One region of the Pelotomaculum sp. PtaB.Bin117 genome, then DNA from elsewhere that is predicted to be linked to it. Evidence: riboswitches for the same ligand, from Rfam matches in the RefSeq annotation. Region 1 holds a riboswitch; each other region holds the start of a gene.
The links. Region 1 has a riboswitch for cyclic di-GMP ahead of A4E54_RS08910 (sensor histidine kinase). Riboswitches for the same ligand answer to the same signal wherever they lie in the genome.
Positions count from the first base shown of each region.

Region 2: linked by a shared signal. The riboswitch ahead of A4E54_RS06360 (hybrid sensor histidine kinase/response regulator) and the one ahead of A4E54_RS08910 (sensor histidine kinase) in region 1 are both predicted to bind cyclic di-GMP.
Region 3: linked by a shared signal. The riboswitch ahead of A4E54_RS14475 (Calx-beta domain-containing protein) and the one ahead of A4E54_RS08910 (sensor histidine kinase) in region 1 are both predicted to bind cyclic di-GMP.
Region 4: linked by a shared signal. The riboswitch ahead of A4E54_RS08370 (response regulator) and the one ahead of A4E54_RS08910 (sensor histidine kinase) in region 1 are both predicted to bind cyclic di-GMP.

Region 1 covers NZ_MVQM01000126.1:4,078-9,970, reverse strand. Annotated here, with positions in the region: gene A4E54_RS08925 (LytR/AlgR family response regulator transcription factor) at 36-803, opposite strand; gene A4E54_RS08920 (cyclic lactone autoinducer peptide) at 822-953, opposite strand; gene A4E54_RS08915 (accessory gene regulator ArgB-like protein) at 947-1,597, opposite strand; gene A4E54_RS08910 (sensor histidine kinase) at 1,603-2,979, opposite strand; cyclic di-GMP riboswitch class I at 3,169-3,275, opposite strand; gene A4E54_RS08905 (CPBP family intramembrane glutamic endopeptidase) at 3,449-4,261, opposite strand; gene A4E54_RS08900 (DUF1616 domain-containing protein) at 4,254-5,093, opposite strand; gene A4E54_RS08895 (DUF3892 domain-containing protein) at 5,319-5,534, shown strand; gene A4E54_RS08890 (hypothetical protein) at 5,763-5,893, shown strand, end outside.
Region 2 covers NZ_MVQM01000095.1:325-6,217, reverse strand. Annotated here, with positions in the region: gene A4E54_RS06365 (response regulator) at 1-190, opposite strand, end outside; gene A4E54_RS06360 (hybrid sensor histidine kinase/response regulator) at 228-3,197, opposite strand; cyclic di-GMP riboswitch class I at 3,271-3,360, opposite strand; gene A4E54_RS06355 (response regulator) at 3,512-3,874, opposite strand; gene A4E54_RS06350 (hypothetical protein) at 3,867-4,112, opposite strand; partial or broken gene A4E54_RS06345 (chemotaxis protein CheA) at 4,096-5,893, opposite strand, start outside.
Region 3 covers NZ_MVQM01000174.1:12,438-18,330, forward strand. Annotated here, with positions in the region: gene A4E54_RS15970 (Tn3 family transposase) at 1-38, shown strand, start outside; gene A4E54_RS14475 (Calx-beta domain-containing protein) at 228-3,791, opposite strand; cyclic di-GMP riboswitch class I at 4,025-4,110, opposite strand; gene A4E54_RS15840 (sigma factor G inhibitor Gin) at 4,308-4,481, shown strand; gene A4E54_RS14480 (hypothetical protein) at 4,433-4,717, opposite strand; gene A4E54_RS14485 (aminotransferase class I/II-fold pyridoxal phosphate-dependent enzyme) at 4,994-5,893, shown strand, end outside.
Region 4 covers NZ_MVQM01000121.1:716-6,608, reverse strand. Annotated here, with positions in the region: gene A4E54_RS08400 (peptidoglycan DD-metalloendopeptidase family protein) at 1-720, opposite strand, end outside; gene scfA (six-cysteine ranthipeptide SCIFF) at 1,060-1,212, opposite strand; gene A4E54_RS08390 (hypothetical protein) at 1,554-1,811, shown strand; gene A4E54_RS08385 (glutathionylspermidine synthase family protein) at 1,808-3,040, shown strand; gene A4E54_RS08380 (DUF350 domain-containing protein) at 3,077-3,475, shown strand; gene A4E54_RS08375 (hypothetical protein) at 3,591-3,782, opposite strand; cyclic di-GMP riboswitch class I at 4,052-4,134, shown strand; gene A4E54_RS08370 (response regulator) at 4,283-4,657, shown strand; gene A4E54_RS08365 (hypothetical protein) at 4,857-5,087, opposite strand; gene A4E54_RS08360 (hypothetical protein) at 5,311-5,613, opposite strand; gene A4E54_RS08355 (hypothetical protein) at 5,757-5,893, opposite strand, start outside.

The DNA of each region.
Region 1 (5,893 bases):
GATTGATAAAAAAAGAAGGGCTCGTTTAGAACCCTTCAACCGCTCTTTGGAACTTTGGCATTTGTCAATTCTTCCAGTTCTTTAAATTTTTCCACTGTTATTAAAGGCCTTCGCTTGGTATTTTCCATAACCAGCTCATAGCTGCTTCTGCCGGTTGGAATAAGTTCCTTGACCATTTTTAAATTTACAATGAACCCGCTATGGCTTCTGAAGAACGGATACCCTTTCAATTGCTCTTCCAGGACAGACAGCTTATCGTTTGTTTGAACTTGTCCGCCGATAAAATAGATCGTGGACTTGCGGCCTTCCTTGGTAACATAGATGACATCATCAAGATTTAAATAAACAAACTTGTTGTCATTTCTAAAAAATTGTCTTCTGCTGATATTTTTATTAAAATATCTTAAGTTAGGCTTTGACCTGACGGCAGCTTTTCCGGACAGAACCGCTTTGACCCTTTCCATTGTCTGCCGGACCCGGTTCATTTTAAAGGGCTTGACGAGATAGTCGAAAGCATAGATATCAAAGGCTTTTTCTCTAAATTCGCTGAAAGCTGTGGCAAATACGATAAAGGTCATGGGATTGATGTCAAATATCTCCTGGGCCAGGGCAACACCGTCTTTTCCAGGAATACCGATATCTACAAAAACCACTTGGGGAGCCAGTTCTCCGATTAACTTTATAGCATCCAACCCATCTCCGGCCTCGCCAATGACTCTTACACCTTCAACTTCTTCAACTACTTTTCTGAGCACATATCGCATGTCCGGGTCATCTTCAGCAATAAAGACAGTTATTCTCATGTGAAATTACTCCGTCCTTTATTTGGATTTTACGGGAGGAGCGGGTTGGTAAAACCAGAAGAAACAAGCCGGTTTGAAACCGACCGCGGCAACTAATAAAGCTACCGTGACAACAGGAGTAAACGATAGTTTTTTAATGAATCTCAGCATTGGTTGGACACCTCCTTTCTCTTATATAGTGCTGTTAAAAAGTCATCAAACTTATGGATGACCTGATAACCAGGCGGGGAAAAACTGATTGTCTGGATAATGACGGCGGCAAGGCCGGCAATAGCGAGGGATAAGTAGGCATAGTGGGCAATCGCTATACTGGCCGCCAGCCATAGACTTAAATAGGTCAGTGAAAGAATTTTAAACATTCTCCTTTCAGAAATATTTGTGATCTTTTTATAGGGCACTTCCCCCGGCACCCAAGCTATCACACAGCAGAAGGATGTTACGTAGCCGGCCAGCAACGCATATGTCAGGAAATTGATTGATAGGCAACGTCCCCAATATATTCCCAATTCTCCGGCGCCAAGAAAAGTAAAAACTCCCAGGGTGAGGCATCTCCAGTAACCGGAGCAGTGGGCTCCGCCGCTTAGGAGCCGGTAAATGGCCCCACAGGCGATGGCAAAAGCTACTTCGGCAAATATGCCCAGGAAGTGCGCCAGACTGAGCAGAATAACCCCTTTGATGAGGGTGGCAAAAATAATTTCCAGGCCGAAGCGCAGTGTATCAATTTTACCAATATCCAGCGCCAGTTCCCTGGAAAGGTAGTTCGCGGTTTCCGTGGCCATCTGGTTTAAATTCATTAAATCTACCTCTTTTTTGATGGTATTGTGACGGCAAAGGTCGTCTCTTCAGGATCGCTGATAATCTCAATGTTACCGCGGTATTTTGTTACAATATCTTTGATGATTGACAGGCCCAAACCTGAGTGACCTTCTTTCGTCGTAAAATCCGGCTTGAAGACATTGTCTTTGATTTCAGGCATGATCGGGTCCCCCGTATTGCTTATGATGATTATGTACATCCCGTATTCACGTGCTATTTTTACTTTTACCTGCCTGAAATCACCGGTTTTGTCTTCCACGGCTTCAAGAGCGTTATCAATCAGATTTCCCAGCAATGAGCTTGTCTCACGAGGAGTTAAAGGTATTTCTTTGAGACTGCATTCAATGTTTATTTCCATTTCTATGCTTCTGGCTTCGGCCAGGCCTATTTTCGTGTAGAGAAGGGCGCTGACACTAAAATTATCAGTTTTTATCAAATCCACAGTTTTGGATACATCGCCGAATACCCCGCCTATATAATCCCGCGCTCTCTCAAAATAACCGCCTTCCAACAACCCGTAAATGGTTTGCAGCTGGTGGTGGAAATCATGCCTCTGTTTTCTGGAAGAATCAATTAATTGTTTGATCTGTTTTAAGTTTTCCTCCGCTCTCTTGGCCTCGTATTCCTTTTCCACGTGCTGTCCGATTTTTTTGACGGCGACAGTGGACAGTACCGTTAAAACAATGATAAATAACCCCATGAGTCCGTTAAAGATAATAAAATGTTCCCCCGGAAAAATATTCAACCTGACCGCGTTAAAAGCACTGTTTAAGATCGTCAGCAACAGTACGGGCAAAAGAACGACTACAAAGATAAAAATATTGTGCTTATTAATAATTTCTTCCTTTAAGTATTTTTGCATTTCTTTTCTTGATAAGTACCCTGAATAACTATATGCTTGAGAATAACCGATTAAAGATATATTAAAAATTTTACAGGCAACTATAAATATCAGCATGACAAAGGCTTGAGGAAGAAAGTATAAAACTCTGATAAAAGTGTAATTCCAGGCATCAGTCAGCGAAAAACCTTTGACATGCAGCAAGAACTGTATCGCTACGGTTTCTACCGAGCCGTAAAAAATTAGGCCAAGTAAAGAAGCAAGCATTACTATCCTGAATGGCAGGCGGGTAACCACGCGAATATTTAGAATGAATAAAAATGTTTCAAAAATTGAGTGGAGCCCGAAAGGTACCGGCAAGAGCCTGATGACATAAGCAAAACCCGCCTGTAAAACTCCGATTATTAGTAAATCGCGCCACCAGGGTCTGAGTCCTACCAGTAGAAACCCCAGGGCAGCCACCAGGATCGCTTCGGGAAACGAGACCAATAACAAAGATAAGAAAGTTATCGTGTTCAATTGGTTACCTTCCTTGAAGAATTATAATTAATTGAATAATAACATATTCCTGCCAACCTTGTCTAATTGTTACATTTTCTTGTCTAAAAGTTACATTTTCTTGTCTGATTTTGCACAGCAATCCCTGCAAACGAGAAGTACCGCTGCCGGCTCAATGTGCAGCGGTACTTTGCTTTTAAAATAGGTTTTTGCTGCAGCCCGGCGATCATTGACCGGCACTTCTGCTGAGACAAAGGACCGGTTTTAGACCCGTAGCTTTGCGCCCCTACCTTTCGGTAAGTTTGCCTTTTCAGTTGTTTCCAGGATTTGAGCAATACGATTGTGATATTTTACACAAATCAATTAAAAACAGCGCTCTTACAAAATAATAGACCCAAAGCATTCTTTTGGACGGTACTAAAATACCTATATTATGTGTATACGCTGTCTATAATATTTTTTTTGAGGGTCACGGGAAATTTTTCGTTTTTTATCTAAGAAGATACGGCCATATGATATATAAACCGATATTCGTTAATCCGTGAGCCAGGGAGACTCCTAAAAGCGATCTAAAGAAGCCGACGATCGTGGAAAAAAGCAGCGCAATGGCAAAAACTAAAACCAAGTCCGCCGGTGAACGATGCATAATATGCAGCATCGCAAAAATGAAACTAATGTGAATACTGCCGTACCACCTGCCTAATGTCTCCGCAGCCGCACGATACATAACCCCGCGAAAGATAAACTCTTCCAAAAAACCGGTGCTGACAAGCAGGATCAGCGCCGGAAGCCAGACATGCTGAAAAGTAAGCTCCGGCGCTAGAGGAGCGGGCCTTAATATCAGGTATTCTATTAAGCCCAGCGGCACCCCGAGGGAAGCCACCAGCAACTGAAGGGGCAAGCTGCCCACGATCAACCCGACATCCTCTGGCTTAAAGCTGGCATACCTCATCACGTACGCCGCCGCGGTAAAGAGTGGAAGACTGATAATCAGGTACATGTAAATAGGCGGAACGCCAACCAACGGCGTGGCAAGGCTCATGATCCGGATCAGCGGAGCCAGGGACAGCGCTAAGTAAACCAGATTTATCGCCTGTTTGTTGACCAGGGAAGCATGTACGAGCAAGGCTGCCAGCAGAACCACATGCCAGACAATCCCGTACAGCGGGTCATGGAAGGTTGTAACGACCTCCGCGGCAGTGATGGCAATAGCGTACAGCCAGACAAATAAGTGATCTTTTTTGGAAACAGCACTTTTGATTTCAGGATCCCAGGCTGAAAGATGGGCTTGCGTTCTACTCATTTTCGTTCACCAATAAATGCAGGAAGCGATAGGGTTCACTCTCCCCATCTTTAAATAGTAAAAACTCTACCTTCAGATTTTCATGGGGCTCATAAACACTGAGCTTAACGGATTCTTCCTTTTTTTCTCCATGGTTTAATACAAAAGGGCCCAGCCGTGCCTTCACATAACCGTCCATGCGCACCTCAGCGGCGTAAGAAACCGGACGGCATTCGTGGTTAACAATTCCCAAGATGACTTCCTTTTCCTCACCCGTTTTCAGAGCATGGGGATAACCTTCTGCCTCCCCACCAGGGCCCAAAATATAAAACTCTGTGCACTTCGCACTAACTTTTGGTGCAGCTGCGATGTAATGAAGGCCGCCTAGCGTAAAAATGATGGTTCCCGCCAGGGCTAACGAGAGAATTCGGTCCAACCTTGAAAGATTGCTCCATTTGATAGTGTCTGCGTTAAAAGAAACCACAAAGCGTTTTTCAACAGAAAGTTTATTTCTTCGGTAGATTGCGATAACGAACAGCAGGATCGTAAAAACCAAAAGCGTCAGCAATATGGAATAAAGCCTTATTCCCCATGGAGTGTAGTTCAGGATAAGACCCAGCAGCGGTACCACGGCTATACTTAGACCAAAGCTCAAGGCAACTCGTTCAATGACGTCGAGTTCATCCCTGGCTGGGAATAGAGCTGCAATTAAGGCATACCCGGGGGAAAACAGGACGAAAATCAATCCCAAGGCAAACCGCGCGGTCCCGCTCACCTCCAGAATTATTAATACCGCCAGGATAACAGAAAGAAATAGCATGAAAGGCAACTCGTGTTTTGCTTCTATCCTCAAAAATTCAACCCCTTTGAAGGACTAAGCGAGAGATAATAATACAATTAAACTTAGCAGTATTATAGCTGATTGTCTATTATTCTTGTCAAAAAACAGCAAAACCTTGTCTAAACATTACAAAATCTTGTCTAAATTTTGCAATGAATAATAACATTCATCGCTTACAGCGATGAAACGACTATATCGTTTACCTCCGGGCATACTAAAGTCAGGAGGGGATAATAAATGAAAATAGATAAAGTGAAGAAGAACGCGGAAGGCGACATCACTGACGTTATGATTGACAACAACGTATATGGCATTGATGAGGCCATCATGATGGCCAGAGACGGTAAAATTGAAGGAGTTAATGTGGCAAAAGCAAAGAGCGGAAAGGAATACCTTAGAAGCAATCCCGACAGCAGCGAAACAAACAATCTGGATAACCTGCCGACATTTTAAATGAGCCCCGCGGTATTCGCGGGGCTTATCATTATCGCTTGTTACAATTCTCACTAAGCGGGTCCTGTCCGGGCGTGAGCATATCCATATCCGGCGTATGGTCAGGTTTTAGTTAAGCCACATTGGCCTTTTGCCCCGGTAATTACTTGCACACTTCTTCGGCTGTTGAATACAATATCAGTAAATTCCTATTTCACAAAAAGGATCTAAAGGTGGTGATAGATATCAGTGAATAACAAAGAACTTCTATTTACCGGATTGCTGGTGTGCCTTGGCTTTGCCATTATTATCGGGGTTTATTTATGGAGAGGCGCAAGCGCTAACACTAAAGAAATAGAAGCAAGCAAACAGACCTATGC
Region 2 (5,893 bases), on a different contig from region 1:
GCCCGCGCATGTTTAATAAACCGATAATATGGGACGGCGCGTCAGGTACAAGTGTGTATTCGATATTGCGGTTGATTTCTTTTACCGCTGTTATATCAAGGCCAAAGAGATTCTCACAGAGATAGAAAGACAATATCTTGCTTTTTCCGTCAACCGCATAGCTGAAACCTCTACCGCGCTCTTTCTCCATTTTCTTTGCCTCATCCATATTATGCTACACTACCATGTTATACTACTTTATTCCCTTTTTCGAGAGCAAGCTTTACTTTTTTCAATAATTTTTCCTTGTCCAGTTTGATCTCATAATAGTCAAAGCCGGCGTCCATGCCTCTTTTTATACTGCGATTATCAGCCTTGGAAGTAACGGCAACCACCGGCAGCCGGGCAAACCTGCTGTCGGCGCGTACCCGGCTTACTAATTCATAACCGTCCATCACCGGCATCTCGATGTCGCTTACCACAACATCAACATGATTTTCCTGGAGCGTTTCCCATGCTTCCTTGCCGTTATACGCTGTCAGAACATGGTAGCCCGCCCACTCAAGATACTTTTTCTCCATTTTGATAAAAAACGGAGTGTCCTCTACCAGCAGCACCGTTTGTTTCTTTTCGGTTTCCAGCATGCCGTCGCCCGGCTGGTAGTGCTCCGGGGAAGCTGTTTCAAAAAGCTCATAAATATTGATAATGAGTACGATCCGGTTGTTCAAGATTGCTGAACCAACCAGGCCTTTAGCTTTAACATCCTCCCGGTCAAACTGAATCGTTGCTTCTATAGTATCGTAGATCTTTTCGATAAGGATGCCCATAGGATGTCTGACCAGTTTGGGGATTATAACAAAAAGCGTTTGATTGCTCTTTTCCACACGGGTAACGGGAAGGTAGTCTTCAGGCCGGATGAGTCTCAACGCTTCACCCCTAAACTGGATAAATTCCTTGTCACCAATTCTTTCAATCTGGTCCGACTGAATTTTTTCCACTCTCGCCACCATTGAAAGATCTATGCTAAAGGTCTCCGACCCGGAGCATTTGAAGAGCAGCAAGTTCTGCCGCTCGTTCATGCTTTTGGCATATGCGTCCACAGCAGATTTTTCCTGATTCTCATTAATGAATCTTAAGCCCGCCTTGTTGGAAATACCCTCCGGATCCAGGATCATCGCAGTCTTGCCATCGCCCAGGATCGTTACCCCGGAGTAGCACTGACAATCATTCAAGTACCTGGGAAGGTGTTTGACCAGGATTTCTTCGCCGTCGTGAATGAGATCGACAATCAAGCCGAAGCGTTTGGAGCCGCTCTTGATCACCAGTGTCCGGATAACCTGGTTTGGATCAAAGAACCTTGGCAAACCCAGCACATCAGCCAGGTGAACAATTGGTAGAAGCTTGCCTCTCAAGCGCATTACCCATGAATCACGAATCATCTCGATTTTTCGTGAGAAGTCGCCAGGTTTGATGCGTACCATTTCCTGCAAATTTACCTGGGGCAGGGCGAATTTCTGTCCCGCCACTTCAACAATCAGCGAAGGAATGATTGCCAGGGTGAGGGGAAGGATCAAGCGAAAGGTGGCGCCCAATCCCGGTTTAGTCATAATTTCCATGACACCGCCCAGTTTTTCAATGTTGGTTTTGACCACATCCATCCCAACACCTCTGCCGGAAAGGTCTGTTACATTTTCGGCAGTGGAAAAACCCGGGCGAAAGAGCAGCGCCAGCAGGTCGCGCTCTCCCATCTGAGAAGCTTCCGACGGGCTGATGAGCCCATTTTGCAAAGCTTTTTTCTTCACAATCTCGACATTTATCCCGGCACCGTCGTCAATAATGTCAATATTGACATGGCCGCCCTCGTGGTAGGCTTTCAGAATAATGACGCCAGCCCTGGATTTACCGGCTTTTTCCCGCACATCCGGTGTTTCAACGCCATGGTCAACCGCGTTGCGCACCAGGTGGGTAAGAGGATCGCCAAGGGCTTCAATAATGGATTTATCCAGTTCAACGTCAATACCTTCCATCCGCAATTCAATAACTTTACCCATTTTTTTGGATAATTCCCGAATGATCCGGGGAAACTTGTTAAATACTTTTGCCACGGGCTGCATACGTGTTTGCATGATTTTTTCCTGCAGTTCGGTCGTTATGCTGTCGATGTTTTGCAACAAAACATTCAAACCCGTGATCTCCTTGCGGTAAGCCCCAAGTATGCGCAACAGCTGGTTTCTCCCGAGAACCATTTCACTGACCAGATTCAGCAAGTCGTTAAGCAAAGAAACGTTAACCCGGATTGTGTCTTCAATGCTCACTACCTGCTGTTTTTTCGTTCCATCCGGCGCTCCGTCAGATACCGGTAAGCCGGCAGCAGCCGGGCTGGCAGTGGCCGCGTCAAAATCAGCCTGTTCGGGCAACGCCGGTCTTACATCAGGTTGGCAGGCATTTTTCTCTGTTTGAGAACTATTGCTTCCTTTATCCATGAGCCGGGCAAGTTCGTCCAACCCGTCATTGACATCCAACTCAATAATATTTTCTTCCGGGATATCCAGGGCCAGAGCCGCCAAACTTTTCTCCAACACCGTGGTAATAAGAAAATCATTATCTGCATAACCAATAAGCCGGCCGATGGACTCAATTTTTTTTATAAAGTCAGCAGGCAGGTCGTAATTCAGCGCAACCTCCTTGTCAATTTTATGGCTTATCTTAAAAACCCTTTGTCCACGCTCTACAGCGTCCAATATAGCTGATTCCCGGCCATCTGCAATGATAACCTCTTCGTCTGGCTGCTCATTTACAGACATCCGTTCATTAATAACTTCTATTTGCCGGCCTGCGCCGGCATGACCGCTCATATTGGCCGATATATTGGCCAAATGCCCTGAAATATCAATATTATCACTGTTTTCCACATCTATAATCAGGTTTTTTAGACTGTCATTAGCCGCCAGTAAAACATCGACCATTTCATTTTTCACTTTTAACTTGCCGTTTCTTACTTCCCCAAGCAGATTTTCCATGGCATGGGATAAGTTTACAATATTTTTCAAGTTAAAAAAACCTGCCGTACCTTTGACGCTGTGTACAGCGCGAAAAATATTATTAATGATATCTGTATCCCCGCCGCCTTCTTCCAATTTTAACAAGCCAACTTCAACAACATCTACATGACTGACGGCTTCTTCTACAAATTCCCTGATAAGCTCTGCGTCTTGCATTATTAATCAACCTCTAAAAGCAAAAATAATACCCCGGCCAACCGGGGTGTCTGTCGGTATGATTATTAACTTTCCCGGCAACCCGGCCGTCTTAGTGCAAGTCCGGCACTTTAGACCCGCAGCTTTGCGCATATAGCTTTCACTATATTTGTACTTATCTGTTAATTTATATAAAACTTCTATCCTAATGTAAATAGGACTTTAGTCCCATTAATTAAACACTCTCCTAGCTTTAATTGAAACGGTAATTGTAATATTATATAATGTGCGGGCGGGAGGATGGGAATCGCCTGGTGTAAACTTTCACAAGGTGTTCACCGCAGCAGCTTTTTAAGTACCATTTCCAGTTGTTCCGGGGTAAAGGGCTTGGTTATCCAGGCGGTGGCCCCTGCTCTGCGGGCCTCTTCCTTTTTGGCCTGCTGCGACTCGGTGGTCAGCATGACGATGGGTGTAAAGCGGCAAGTCGTATTGGCCCGCACCTGCCGGATAAAGGTTATACCGTCCATACCGGGCATGTTCAGGTCGGTGATAACCAGGTCCGCCTTTTTGCTGTTTAGCTGCTTTAACGCCTCGTCCGCCCGCTGGAAGGTATGCAATTCATACCCCCGGCGCTCAAGGGCCAGCTTGATGCTGGCGAGCACGGTGGGAGAGTCGTCCACCGCCAGAATTTTATACACCCGGACGCACCTCCCCCGCCAAGAGCTCCCTGAAAATTTCCCCCGGCCCCTCCGGCGCCAATTCCACCGCTACGTGAGGAAATTCTTTTTGCAGGGCGACGATCAGCTGCAGGCCTGCAGCATCCAGTCCCGGAGCAGTAAACACTATCCTTCGGACCCCGGCAGCCTGGTCCAGGAGCCTTTGTCTGATTTTCTCCACGTAAGGCAGCAGCAGCGGCAGATCAATTTCCATTCGCATGAATAATTCCCTCCTTGTCCCGGTCACCAAAGGAAAGGCGCACCAGTTCGTTGGGGTCCAGCACCAGCAGCACCCGCCCGTCCCCCAGCACCGCGGCGCCCATGAAGACGGACAGCCTTTTCAATTCCCCGGTCAGGGGCTTCACGATGATCACCTCTTTGCCCAGCACGGTGTCCACAGGTAATGCGGCTTTCTGCCACAGCACCACCAGGACTGTCTCATCCCGGCAGGAGGCAGTTGCTTCCAAATACAGGCTGTTTTCCAGCAGCGGGACGATCTCCCCCCGCAGCAGGGCCACGGGCCGGCCGCGCATGGTCCTGCGGTCCTTTTCCTCCACCCGGACGGTTTCCCTGATTGCCGAAAGTGGGAGGCCGTAAATGCCGCAGCCGATCCGCACCATCAAAACCTCGCTGGTGGCCAGGGTAAAGGGCAGGCTGACGACAAAAGTGGTCCCCTGCCCGGGGGCTGACTCCACCTGCATTGTCCCTCCCAGACGCTTGACCGTGTTTCTCACCGCGTCCATGCCCACGCCACGCCCGGAGAGGTCCGAGATCTCCTCCTTGCTGCTCAGCCCGGGCAGGAAGACCAGTTTCAGCTTCTCCCGCGCGCTCATTGCTTCCACCTGTTCGCGGGAAAGCATCCCGCCGGAGACGACTTTTTCCGCCAGAGTGTCCACATCAATACCCCGGCCGTCATCCGATACCTGGATGATAATCCTCTCTCCCTGCCGCCGGGCGGTGAGGCGGATGACGCCAACAGGGTCTTTACCCGCCCTCAGCCGCTCTTCCGGTTCCTCCAGGCCGTGGTCCATGGCGTTGCGCACCAGGTGCAGCAGGGGCTCGTAAATCTCTTCGATGATGTTCCGGTCCAGGCGGGTGTCTTCCCCGGCGGTAACCAGATCCACCTTTTTATCAAGCTTTTTGGCCTGCTCCCGGATGAAGCGGGGAAACCGGCTGAACACCTCCTGGACCGGCAGGAGCCATACGTCCATTACACGCTCTTGTATTTCCCGGGCAATGCGGTCCAGGTAAAGGTAGCGGTCTTTCAGTTCCCGGGCCTGCCCGTCCATCCCCAGGGCCTCCAGTTTCTTGATCAGGTAGGGCAGGCTGTTCTTGGCGATGATCAGCTCCCCCGACAGGCTCATCAGGGCGTCTGCCGTCTCCCGCCGCACCCTGAAGGCGCTCTGCCTTCCTTCCTTGACCGCGCTGCCCCCCCACTGTCCTTTCGCGACCGTATCCGGCGGGGAACAAGAACCAGTCGCGCCGGCCTGCGCCATCTCAAGACGGGAATTTATGGAACTGGCTGAAATCCCCGCCGGAACGCCCGGTTCAGTTCCCAGGGCGGCCAGTAAGGAGCCTGTCGTTTTTAGAAGTTGCTCTTTTTCTTCCTCCGGGGCCGCCGCAGGGCACTGTCCAAAGGCAAGGCCGGCGCGGCCGGCAAGCCGCTCCAGGACCCGCCGGACCACCGGCAAAAGCCCCGGCGACACATCTTCTTCAGCCATCCTCAGGGCCTTTTCCTGCTGCCGCAACACTATGACGGCATGCAGGAACCCCTGCCCGAAAAGAGGCGGCTCCTGTCCCGCTACGGACGGCTCTCCGGTGGACGGCCGGTATTTTAAAAGCGGCGCTCCACTAAGCTCTTCCTCGCTCACCGGCCTCACCGCCACCCTGTTTTCGTCGCTGCTTACGAAAACAAAGGTCTCTTCCACCGTCTCCCGGTCTTCCCCGGTAGCCAGGTAAAGAGTGAACACCAGGTGGTAGTCTTCGGGATTAAGAAGGGAC
Region 3 (5,893 bases), on a different contig from region 1:
CGCTGGATTCGTTGAGGCCACTGCAGACCACTATATAAAAATGGTAATATATATCTTAGAGTAAAGAAACCAGCGATTTAGCTGGTAATTTATGTCTTAGAGTATATTCTCGTTAAAATGTTGGCGATACCCCGATATGAGCTGCATGAAAGTTTAAAACCTGCCGTTCCTATTAGGAGCCGGCAGGTTTTACATTTTCAAAAACCAATTTCATAATATACTAATTGTTAGAATTCTATCTCGCCAGTTGCCGAGTCGTCGTTGGTAATTCTTAATAGCGCTGTTTTTTGGGAGCCGAGAGCGGCGCCCCCGGCTGGCCTGCTCAAGGTGAGCTTGACCGTTTCCGTAGGCTCATTCAAGTCGTCGTTATTAATATCTACCTCAAACGTCTGCGAAGTCTCTCCGTCGGCAAAATTCAGGGTGCCGTTGGCCGCCGTGTAGTCCGCGCTGGCGCCGGCTTTGGCCGTTCCGTTGCTGGTGGCGTATCTTACCGTGACCGCCCCGTGGTCGCCGCCGATCCGGTTGACTGTAATCGTTGCGTATCCGGTCGCTTCGTCTTCCGCCACCGTGTACGAAGCGGCGGAAAATTCAAACTGACCGTTGGACTCGTCGTCGTCGGTTATGCTCAAAACAGCCGTTTTCCGGGCTCCCAGAGTGGCGCCGTCTGTCGGTCTGCTCAAGGTAATCTTGACTGTTTCCGCAGGCTCGTACAAGCTGTCGTCTATAATAGGCACGTCGAATGTTTTGGAAGCCTCTCCGTCGGCAAAGCTCAGACTGCCGCTGGCGGCCGTGTAGTCCGCGCCGGCCTTGGCTGACCCGTTGGTGGTGGCGTAATTGACTGTCACCGCTCCGCTGGTGCTGCCGCTCCGTTCGACCGTGATTGCAGCCGTTCCGGCATCCTCCGCTGCTGTGTATGCGGCGTCGGATAATTCAAGTTCGCCTTTGCAGTCGTCATCAGTAATATTCAAGACAGCCGTTTTTTGGGGGCCCAGGATGGCGCCCCCGGTCGGGCTGCTCAATTTGAGCTTGATCGTTTCCGTCTTTTCATACAGGCCGTCGTCTGTGATAGACACGTCAAATGTTTTTGCGGCTGAATCTCCGTCGGCAAAGGTCAGGGTGCCGCTGGTGGCGGTGTAATCCGCGCCGGCCCTCGCCGTTCCGTTGGTGGCGGCGTAATCAACCGTCACCGCACCGCTGTCGCCGCCCTCCCGGTTGACCGTGACCGTCGCCGTTCCGGTGTTTTCCGCTACTGTGTACGTGGCGGCGGAAAAAGTAAGCTGGCCGTTGGAAGCGTCGTCGTCGGTAATATACAACACGGCCGATTTCAGCGCGCCGAGGATGGCTCCACCCGCCGGGCTGGTCAAGGAGAGTTTGACCGTTTCCGTTGATTCACACAGGCCGTCGTTTGTAATAGGCACGTCGAACGTTTCAGTAGTATCGCCGTCGGCAAAATTAAGAGTGGTGCTGGTAGCCGTATAGTCCGTGCCGGCCTTGGCCGTTCCGTTGCTGGTATAGCATACCACGGACACATCGCCGTTGGAGCCGCCGTTCCGGCTGACCGTGATCTCGGCTGTGACAACGTCCTCCGCTACTGTGTACGTGGCGGCGGAAAATTCAAACAGCCCTTTGTTATCGTCGTCGGCAATGTTCAAGACAGCCGTTTTCTGGGTGCCTAGGGTGGCGCCCCCGGTTGGATTTCTCAGGGTGAGCTTGACCGTTTCCGCCGGCTCGTAGGTGCCGTCATCTATGATAGGTACGTTAAATGTATTGGTGGTCTGTCCGTCGGCAAAATCCAGAGTGCCGCTGGCGGCCGTGTAGTCCGTGCCGGCCTTGGCCGTTCCGTTGCTGGTGGCGTAGTTAACCGACACCGCGCCGCTGGAGTCGCTCCGGTAGACCGCAATCGCAACTGTTCCCGCGTTTTCCGCAAATGTGTATGAGGCAGCAGTGAACTCAAGCTGGCCGGGAGACGCGTCGTCGTTGGCAATGTTCAAGACAGCCGTTTTCTGGGCGCCGAGGGTGGCACCGCCGGTCGGGCTGCTTAAAGTGAGTTTGACCGTTTCCGTCGGCTCATAGACGGTATCGTCTGTGATAGGCACGTCAAATGTTTTTGCGGCCGTGTCACCGTCGGCAAAGGTCAGAGTATCGTTGACGGCTGTGTAATCCACGCCGGCCTTGGCTGTTCCGTTGGTGGTGCCGTAATTAACCGTCACCAGCCCGTTGGAGCCGCCGGTCCGGTAGACCGAGACCGTTACGGTTCCCGCGTCTTCCGCCACGGTGTAGGCGGCGGCGGAAAATTCAAGCCGTCCGTTGGACTCATCGTCGTTGATGATGTTCAAGACAGCCGTTTTCTGTGAGCCGAGGGTGGCGCCGCCGGTCGGGCTGCTCAAGGTAAGCTTGACCGTTTTGGTCGGCTCATAGGTGCTGTCGTTTAAAATAGGCACGTCGAATGTTTTTGCGGCCGTATCACCGTCGGCAAAGGTCAGAGTATCGTTGACCGCTGTGTAATCCGTGCCGGCCTTGGCCGTTCCGTCGCTGGTGGCGTAGTTAACCGTCACCGGGCCGTTGTCGCCGCCGTTCCGGTTAACCTCGACGGTTACGGTGCCCGCATCTTCCATCACATTGTACGAGGTGAGGGAAAACTCCATCTCGCCGTTGGAAGAATCTTCGCTGGCGATCCGCAAGACAGCCGTTTTTGGGGAGCCGAGGGTGGCGCCGCCGGCCGGGTTGCTCAGGGTGAGCTTGATTGTTTCCGTCGGCTCGTAAAATTCATCATTTGTAATAGTAACCTCAAACGTCTGTATAGTCTCGCCGTCGGCAAAGGTCAGAATATCAGTGGCGGCCGTGTAGTCCGTGCCGGCTTTGGCCGTTCCGTCGCTGGTGGCGTAGTTAACCGTCGCCTCCCCGCTGGAGCCGCCGTTCCGGTAAACCTCGACGGTTACGGTTCCACCTGATACGTCTTCCGCAACCGTGTAAGTGGAAGCGGAGAATTCAAACTGACCGGGAGACGCGTCGTCGTTGGTAATGTTTAAGACAGCCGTTCTCATGGAGCCGAGGGTGGCGCCGCCGGTCGGGCTTTTCAGGGTAAGCTTGACTGTTTCCGTCGATTCATAGGCGGTGTCATTTATAATAGGTACGGTGAATGTTTTTGCAGCTGAATCACCGTCGGCAAAGGTCAGCGTATTGGTGGCGGCCGTGTAGTCCGTGCCGGCCTTGGCCGTTCCGTTGGCAGTGGCGTAGTTAACCGTTACCGCCCCATGGGAACCGTTGTTCCGGTTGACTGTAATCGTTGCGTATCCGGTCGCTTCGTCTTCCCCTACAGTATAGGCGGCGGCGGAAAACTCAAGCTGTCCGTTGGACTCGTCGTCATTAGTAATATATAAGACAGCCGTTTTCTGAGAGCCGAGGGCAACGCCGCCGGTCGGGTTGCTCAAGGTGAGCTTGACTGTTTTGGTTGGTTCCTTGGCGTCGTTATCTATAATAGGCACGGTGAAAGACTCATTGGTATCACCGTCGGCAAAGGTCAAAGTGCCGCTGGCGGCCGTGTAGTCGGTGCCGGCCCGGGCTGTTCCGTTGCTGGTGGCGTAATCAACCGTCACCGGTCCAGTGGAGCCGCCGTTCCGGTAGACCGTGATCGTCGCGGTGCCCGCGTTTTCCGCTACCGTGTACGTAACAGCTGAAAATGACGTCTGCGTAGCTGCGAACAACGGTTTAATTTGAAAAGGATTCAACCAGGCAACGCAGAACAAAAAGAAAAATAGTATGTTTTTTATAAGCTTCAGTTTTGGAATCATTCTTTTCAAGCCTCCTCAAACTTGGTAAAATAATTCGCTAATCAAATAGACCCTATATATATTAGTTCGTCAACTAATAAGCAATCCTTAAGGTCAAGTTTTCAAAGTATTTAGCAACGCTTTTATTAGATTATGGGATTGTTTGGCAATCCCCGAACTTGGTTAGATTGGAGATATATAATAAAGCCTCCGCACCGGTGAAGGATAAGAGGCTTGATCAGCTTGGATTATGTCACAGCAGCCTGGCAGTCATAGCCTTACCAGCCTTAGACCCATAGCTTTGCGCCCCAACTTTTCAATCGGTTTGCCATTTTATACTATAAATTGTATTATATCATATGATAGTGGCGGATAGTGTTGTAATATGTCGAAGCGGTTGTTTTTTTACAAAATTTACTTTTCTTATTTGCAGGCGACCTTAATAAGGTCACCCCGAAATGATTGAGCGCATAATCTAATGTTGAAATCTTTTAAAAAAATATTAGGTGATGAAGAAGGGTGAGCAGCATTTTTCCAGTGTGTATCATTTGCCGGCGGGCGCTGCAAGAGGGAGAGCAGGCGCTTTGGGTCGCCGGCCATAATATCTGTTGCGACTGCGAAAATAAAATCTTGGCTTTATCCGCTGATAACCCTGATTATGATTATTTTATTACAGGGTTGAAAAAAATTTGGTGTTTCCCAAGGGCTTGAGCTTCCGCCAGGGCTTGTTTTTTTTTGGCAAGCCGGATCCGCCTGTGGAGCATTTCGATGTCCTGCTTGATTAAATAGATGGTGGAAAGCTTGACACCGGTTCTTTCGGCAATTTCTTGATCGGAAAGACCGAGTTTAAACGCCCTGATTAATCTGCCGACATTAGTGCGATACTTTCTTGACAGGGATTTTTCATCGACCTTCTTATTAATATTTCCGGCCGTGGCTGTCCACACCCTTTCTTTAAGTATTCAGGAGTCAGGAGTCAGGAGTCAGGAGTCAGAATAATTCGGGACGAAAAAGTTCAATTACTGACTCTTGCATAAAAATATTTTGACCAGGAATCGGTTATCTATGAGTTAAAACTGCTGGCAATGACAATGCCTAAACTTGGTAGGTCGATGTCAGGTATGATAAAATATTTAATTAGTATAACTTGCATTTTTCTGAAATATAATGGACTCGATCTTGCCTAAGCAATTTATGGCATTTTAAAATAATGAGTCTGGAGGTTGCCGGCGATTACCAGACAGTGTGACGCTCCCCTTTTTAAGATGCTGCAAAATTATGCCGGGAAATGGGCGGCAAATTTTCATGTGCCGGGGCACAAGCAGGGCCGCGGTCTGCCCGTGGAATTGTCGTCTCTCGGCGGACAAGCTTTGTTCGCGTTGGATTTGACAGAAATACCGGAACTGGACGACTTGCATAACCCGCGGGGGGTGATTGCCCGCGCCCAGGAACTGGCGGCCCGGGCCTATGGAGCCGCCAAGAGCTTTTTTCTGGTAAACGGTACCACGGCAGGCGTGCATGCTTTACTGCTGGCGGTGGGAGGCCGGGGGAAAGTAATTGTGCCCAGGAACGCCCACCGTTCCGTAATGGGCGGTTTGATTTTGTCCGGCGCCGACCCTGAGTATGTCGCTCCCTGGACAATCAAAGAATTTGGGATAGCTGGGGGCGTTTCACCCGGGCAGGTACGTCGGGCGCTTGAAGCGAACCCCGGTGCCGGGGCTGTCCTGGCGGTCCGGCCGAACTACTACGGGGTGGCGGACGAGCTGGCCGGGCAGGTCCGGGCGGCGCATGATGCGGGCAAACCGCTTCTTGTTGATGAGGCGCACGGCGCCCACCTGCGGTTTCACCCCGGATTGCCCGGTGACGCCATGGCGGCCGGTGCCGACGCCTCCGTGCAGAGCACCCACAAAATGGGCGGCTCTTTGACCCAGAGTGCCCTGCTGCATCTGAGCGGCGGACTCCTTGACCCCGGCGCGGTGGCCGGCGCGCTGGATTTATTGCAGACAACCAGTCCGTCTTATATTCTGATGGCCTCTCTTGACCTGGCCAGGCGGCAGCTGGTCCTGACCGGCCAGGAATTGCTGGAAAAGACTTTGAGGCTGGCGGGCGAAACAAGAAAGCGG
Region 4 (5,893 bases), on a different contig from region 1:
CCAAGTATCCACACCCGGGTTGCTCGCCTGCAGCTGTTCAGGACGAATATCGAACGCCGCGGAAATATCCCACGCAGTGTCCCCTTCTTTAACCGTATACTGCTTAATCTCACTTGTCCCCAGTAAAACCACATCTCTGGCAACGTCAAACTCAAGCAGATCACTCGCCTTAACAGGTTTTTCCGTCAACTCAACTTTTTCCTTAAAGCCAACTTGTTCTCCCGGCTCAGCGGGATATACAGATTTAAGCCAGTCAAGCAGTTTCTGCGCGTCGTCCTTTTGCTTCAGGCACAGCTTATCCTCCCCGTTAATCACGATCACAGCGCCTTTTGCATTAAATGACAAGGTCTTGCTCAAAACATCTTTCAGAGCTTCGCAGTCTAATATTTCCTCTTCCTTTACCCGCACTCCGTTATATGAGACTTTTTCTCCAACCGTCAAGGCCGTGCCGGCCTGTTCGGATTTTAACTCAATCAACTCGCCCAGGGCTTTTTTCGCGTCATTCTCGTGAGCGACAACAGCTACCACTTTCCCATCGACAGTCACGGCGCAGGCGTTCCCTCCCAAAAAACCGTAAGCCGTTATCGCCAGGATAAAATACAACGCCACGCCCAACCCTAACTGGCAGGCGACTGACTGCTTGGAAAGCCACCGCTTCAAACCGTTCAGAGACTCCCCTAGCCCCGGAAGGCGCCGCAAGCCTTCATGAAATTGCGGCAACTGCTTCAACTCCTTTCCGCATGCTGAAATCAACCAGCCCTGATTTGGGAAAAACCACAAAGATTATAGCATATACTATTAATCCTGGTAAACTAATTAATAAAATAGAAAACGGCCCAATTACAGCCGCAGAATGAGAATTTTGAGAATATTCCACTTTGTTGGCTTAATTGACCGGGCTATTTACAATCAACCGGACATTTCCGCTTCCCGCGCCTTTAAAAAATGGCGCGCTCCAAGCGCTTTCGCGCCAATATGCAACCATGTTTGTACGGCTTAATAATGAACCTATGCACTCATTTAGAAAAAGAACCTCATCCCGGCGGGACAAGGTTCTTTTTATCTTTCATTCTCTTTTACGCAGACCTGATTGCCGACTGTGCAAGAAGTCTTGCAGGCTGACTGGCAGGAGGTCTGGCACTCGCCACAGCCGCGATCCTTAATAGTTGCCGGCAACCGGGTGCTGTTCAAGGTTTTAATGTGTTTCTTCAAATTTCCCACCCCCGCTAAAACATTATAAATGATTCGGAAAAAAGGCGCAATAAAAATGAAATAAATTTTAACAAACAAAAAATCGGAATTAATCGTAAAACTTTTCAGAATAATATGTAATATTCCTATTGATTTGTTTACCATCCCCTGTTATAATTAAATAAAGTTTCATAATATTCTAGTAATTTAATCAATTTAAAATACTGCTTGAAAACCCTCATTCCTCTCCTTTTCTATGGTACCCGGGCAGCCGGGTATTTTTTTTTGCGCATTTTTATTGATATTAAAGGATTACCCAGGTATTTTATCGAATAAAACTCTTGATAGGAGTTGGTGTATCAATGAACCGTCAAAAACTTTTAGGTGTTCTCGTGGCCGGCATCATCGCTTTAACCGGGTGCAGCCAGACGGCATCCAACGATCCTCCGGCGGAGGAAGAGGAGCAGCAGGAAGATGTCTACTATGATGACGAAGGCTACTATGATGACGACGGCCATTTTATTCATACCGGCAAAATACACTCCGGCGGCAAGTCAAAGATAACATCGTCCTCTTCAAAGGGGCTGGGCTCGTCAGCCAAAGGAAGTGTTTCTTCTTGAACAGCCGGGCAAACCAGCCGCTCTCTATAACGGATCAATTGCATTATGAAAAATGGAAAGCGGTCATGGACCACCCCGCATTGCATTTTTTTAACTGGGGCGTTATGCACAACTGTCAATACGCCACTATAGAGCCGCTTGCAATAAGCAAGGAACTGTTAACCGAGATAAAAACGGCGACAGAGGCCTGCGGCAAGATTTATCAAAAAGCTGTCGACTTCGCCTTGAACAGCGCTCAGATTCTCCGTTTATTGGGCATTCCTGAAACAGCGATAGAGTTCTGCCGCTTGGCATATGATCCGCATATGCCCGTCACGGTAATCGGCCGGTTTGATTTCGCAGTCAACGGAGCCGGCGAAAACGCGGAAATAAAATTACTGGAATTCAACTCCGACACCCCCACCGGAGTTGTCGAGGCAAGTGAACTGAATGCCTTAATCACCAAATTACGCCACGTGAAAAACCCGAATGAAATGTTTGCCGGCAATGTAAAAAAAGCTTTTCACCAATTCATCTCAAAGAAATATGAAAATATTATTTTTACTTCACTGGGCTGGCACCAGGAAGACAAAGGCACTGTTTTAGCCGAGTTGGCGTTTTCCGGCCTGCCGGCTAAATACGTTCCGCTAGATAGCATAAGGGTAACCGCCGACAGGGTTGCGGACGACCGGGGAAACCGGATCGACCTGCTTTACCGGCTTTACCCGGTTGAGTGGTTTGCCAGGGAGATTGACGGGATAAAATTGCTCGAACTGGCAGCCAAAAGCAAGCTTGATCTTTTGAATCCCCCCTCGGCATTTGTGGCCCAGTCAAAAGTCATGCTGGCAATTATCTGGGAACTATATAAAAATACGCACTTTTTTAATAAAGCCGAACAAGAAATTATCACCCGCTACTTTTTGCCGGTCTACCTGGACAACATTTATTTCAAAGGCCGGCCGCACGCGGTCAAACCGGCTTTTGGCCGCGAAGGCGGCGGTGTGTGCCTCTATGACGAACAAGGTGAAATAGAAGCTCTTGTGGAAAACCAAGAATACATAAACGACCTGGTTTACCAGGAAAGAGTCACCCTTCCGATCCACACAATCAGCACATGGTCGGGTGAATTCACCGGGCGATTGCTGGTGGGAAGTTTTCTTATCGGGGGAGAATTCAGCGGGGTGCTGCTGCGGGTGGGAGAAGCCATAACCGGCGATCTCGCTTATTTTCTTCCCGTAACAAGCACCTGAGACCATGTGTTCTAAGGAAGGAGGTGAAAGCAAAACATGTTTTCGCAACAGATCCAATCATCACTGATTTGCCTGCTTGTCGCTTCATTAATTATATTACTAACCATCCTGGTTTTTGTGGCAATCACCAGATACAATGACTGGGAAGAAATCCGCAAGGGCAACATAGCCGCCGCCCTGGCCCTGGGAGGCAAGATCTTTGGGGTGGGAAACATCATGCGCTTTGCCATAATGTCAAACAGCGCCGCCGGGGAAACCATCCTCTGGGGGACGATTGGCCTTGTCCTATTAATTCTGGTATACCTGCTTTTTGAATGGCTGACGCCACGCTTGAACGTCAACAAAGAAATTGGTTCGGGCAACACGGCGGTCGGCCTGCTGTCACTGGTGTTTTCCATTACATTCAGCTTTGTAATAGGAGCCAGCATTTCGTAGCCGGTTCGTTGTTCATCCCCTTACCGACTCCGGCAGACTGATTGCCCCCCTGCCATAGGCAAACCCTTTGTTGCTGGCACAGTCTGCCGCATAGCCGGCCGGCGGCACAATAAACCTAATCCCTGCCGCCGTAATCATCACCGTCCCGGTCATAATCATCCCATGAAAAATGACTGTGAGGCACGGCGTAACGCATATGATGCCAACGACGAAACCGTTTTCTAATAAATAAGAAAACCATGGCTACAATTCCAAAAATGAGCAGGAATAGAATCAACACGAACAAAAATCCCAGCTTTAATAACATCAAACCTGACCCCTTCTTTACAATAATCAAAATCATATGACCCGATTTCCCGACATAACATCTGCCAGCGCCATCACGCCCATGCGGCAACCGGGTTTTCGGCACATAATCACCGAACCCGGCTGTACAGTATTATTCTACACCGCCGGCCGGATTCCTCGTCTGCTTCGTTTCGCAGGACAAAAGTCCTGTCGATAGGACAATAGTCCTATTTAGGACAATCGTCCCATTTACAATGGCTGCCTCACAATTTATAATACACTCAGGAAAAAAGAAAATGGCAAATCAGTCGAAAGACCGGGGCGCCAAATTACGGATCTAAGGCTTTCAGCAAGATGGTTGGACTATCGTGAATATCTAAAGACAAACAACTACCTTATTTCACGGTAAGGTGTTTTTTTTTAAATCGCGGCTCATACGGACAGGCTTCGGGGAAAATCTTCACTGCGAGACGCGGAAATTTCCACGTCATCAAAATTGCATGGGTGGGATGTAGATTCATGAAAGAAAATGCCTCAAATCTCCTTATCGTTGATGACAATAAAGGAATTTGCGCTTTATTAAACGAGCTGTTCAGTGAAGAGGGCTACGTGGTGGAAACCGCTTCCAGCGGTGAAGAAGGGCTCCGGAAAGTCCGCGCGAAAAGGCCGGCGTTAATCCTGCTGGATATTAAAATGCCGGGCATGAACGGTATCGAAGCTCTCGAAGAAATCGGGAAGTTGGCCCCGGGGGTACCGGTAGTGCTGATGACGGCATATACGGAACTGGATACAGTGCTCAAGGAAAAAAAGAAAACCCCTCAGCAATACTATATCGCAAAACCTTTTGCCCTAGAAGACATAAGTCACCTGGTTAAAAAAATTTTATGCGGTTAATCCGGGCGACGGTGTCCCGCACCGGCCATGAACACCCGTGTGCCCGCCGAATGGCTGTTGCCGTGGCAATAACGGCTTTTTCACGCCCAAGTTTATAAATGCTTTTATCCTCTTCCGGTTAATTTTACACCTCTCCGTTAATAGGCCCAGTACCAGCGAAGTTTAAACCAGACGCAAAGTAGCTACCACATTATGGTAACTACCTGGTTCTCAAAAAAAACTCTACAAGGGTGTCCAACTTTTCATCGGCAACATCTGAACCCAGTATATCCACGATCCGTTTTCGTATAGTACCTTCTTTAACCTCTACAAACAATTTCAATGATTCAGCTATTGCCTGCGATTGATTATCATTTGTATATTTAGCTGCCGTGGCCAGTAATTTTAAAGCTTCATCAGTAAAATATATATTTTTTCTTTTCTGATACATATTTTAAGCATCCTTTCGGCCATGTTTATGGTGGCCAGCTGTCCGAAGTGACACGGACGTAGATCCGGGAGACACCGTAAAGTAGTGTCCGGCGACACAATAATCCTGATTAATTTACTCTGTAATTGTATGGTTTTCATGGAAATAGTCGCTACTTTTTTGTCGGAATTATTACAACAGAATAATGCCTTCATCTATAGCTTGCGACAAAATTGTACCAAGGTTACACTACGTTTCGTTTCTTTTTCGGTATTTTAAAAAATACATCAAGTAACCATTCTCCATGATGTTCCTTAACTCCAATAGTATCTATAAGATCGTCGCCACAATGAAGATCAATAACATAAACATAATCAGTATCTACGCAAATTGGCATTCTTTTAATTTGATTAAAAACTGATAGTGCTGCTGCGTAATTATCATAAACAAGGCCAACAATCTCTTTCGCTTCAATATCATCTGCATCCATTTTACTTATACTAATACCGTTACTAATACCGGAATCAAATTTTTTATTTTTGGTCAATGCTATCACTCCTAAATCGGTATATTTATGTCGTTAAATTCTCTAATTCTCTGTCGTTGGACAAGTAGTCCACTGTCAAAATAACCAGGCACTAGGCTCCGGTCTTAAAATGGACGGAGTTAACGGCATAGTAGTCCATTCTTTTATTTAATCCATCCACAACCACACGAGCCTGTTTCATGTAGCCATTCATGACCACACACTTTGCAAGTATAATATGTTTCATCAGCAGAGCCCATTATTGAACTAAACGCTTTTTTCCCTGTACAGATAAGGTTAG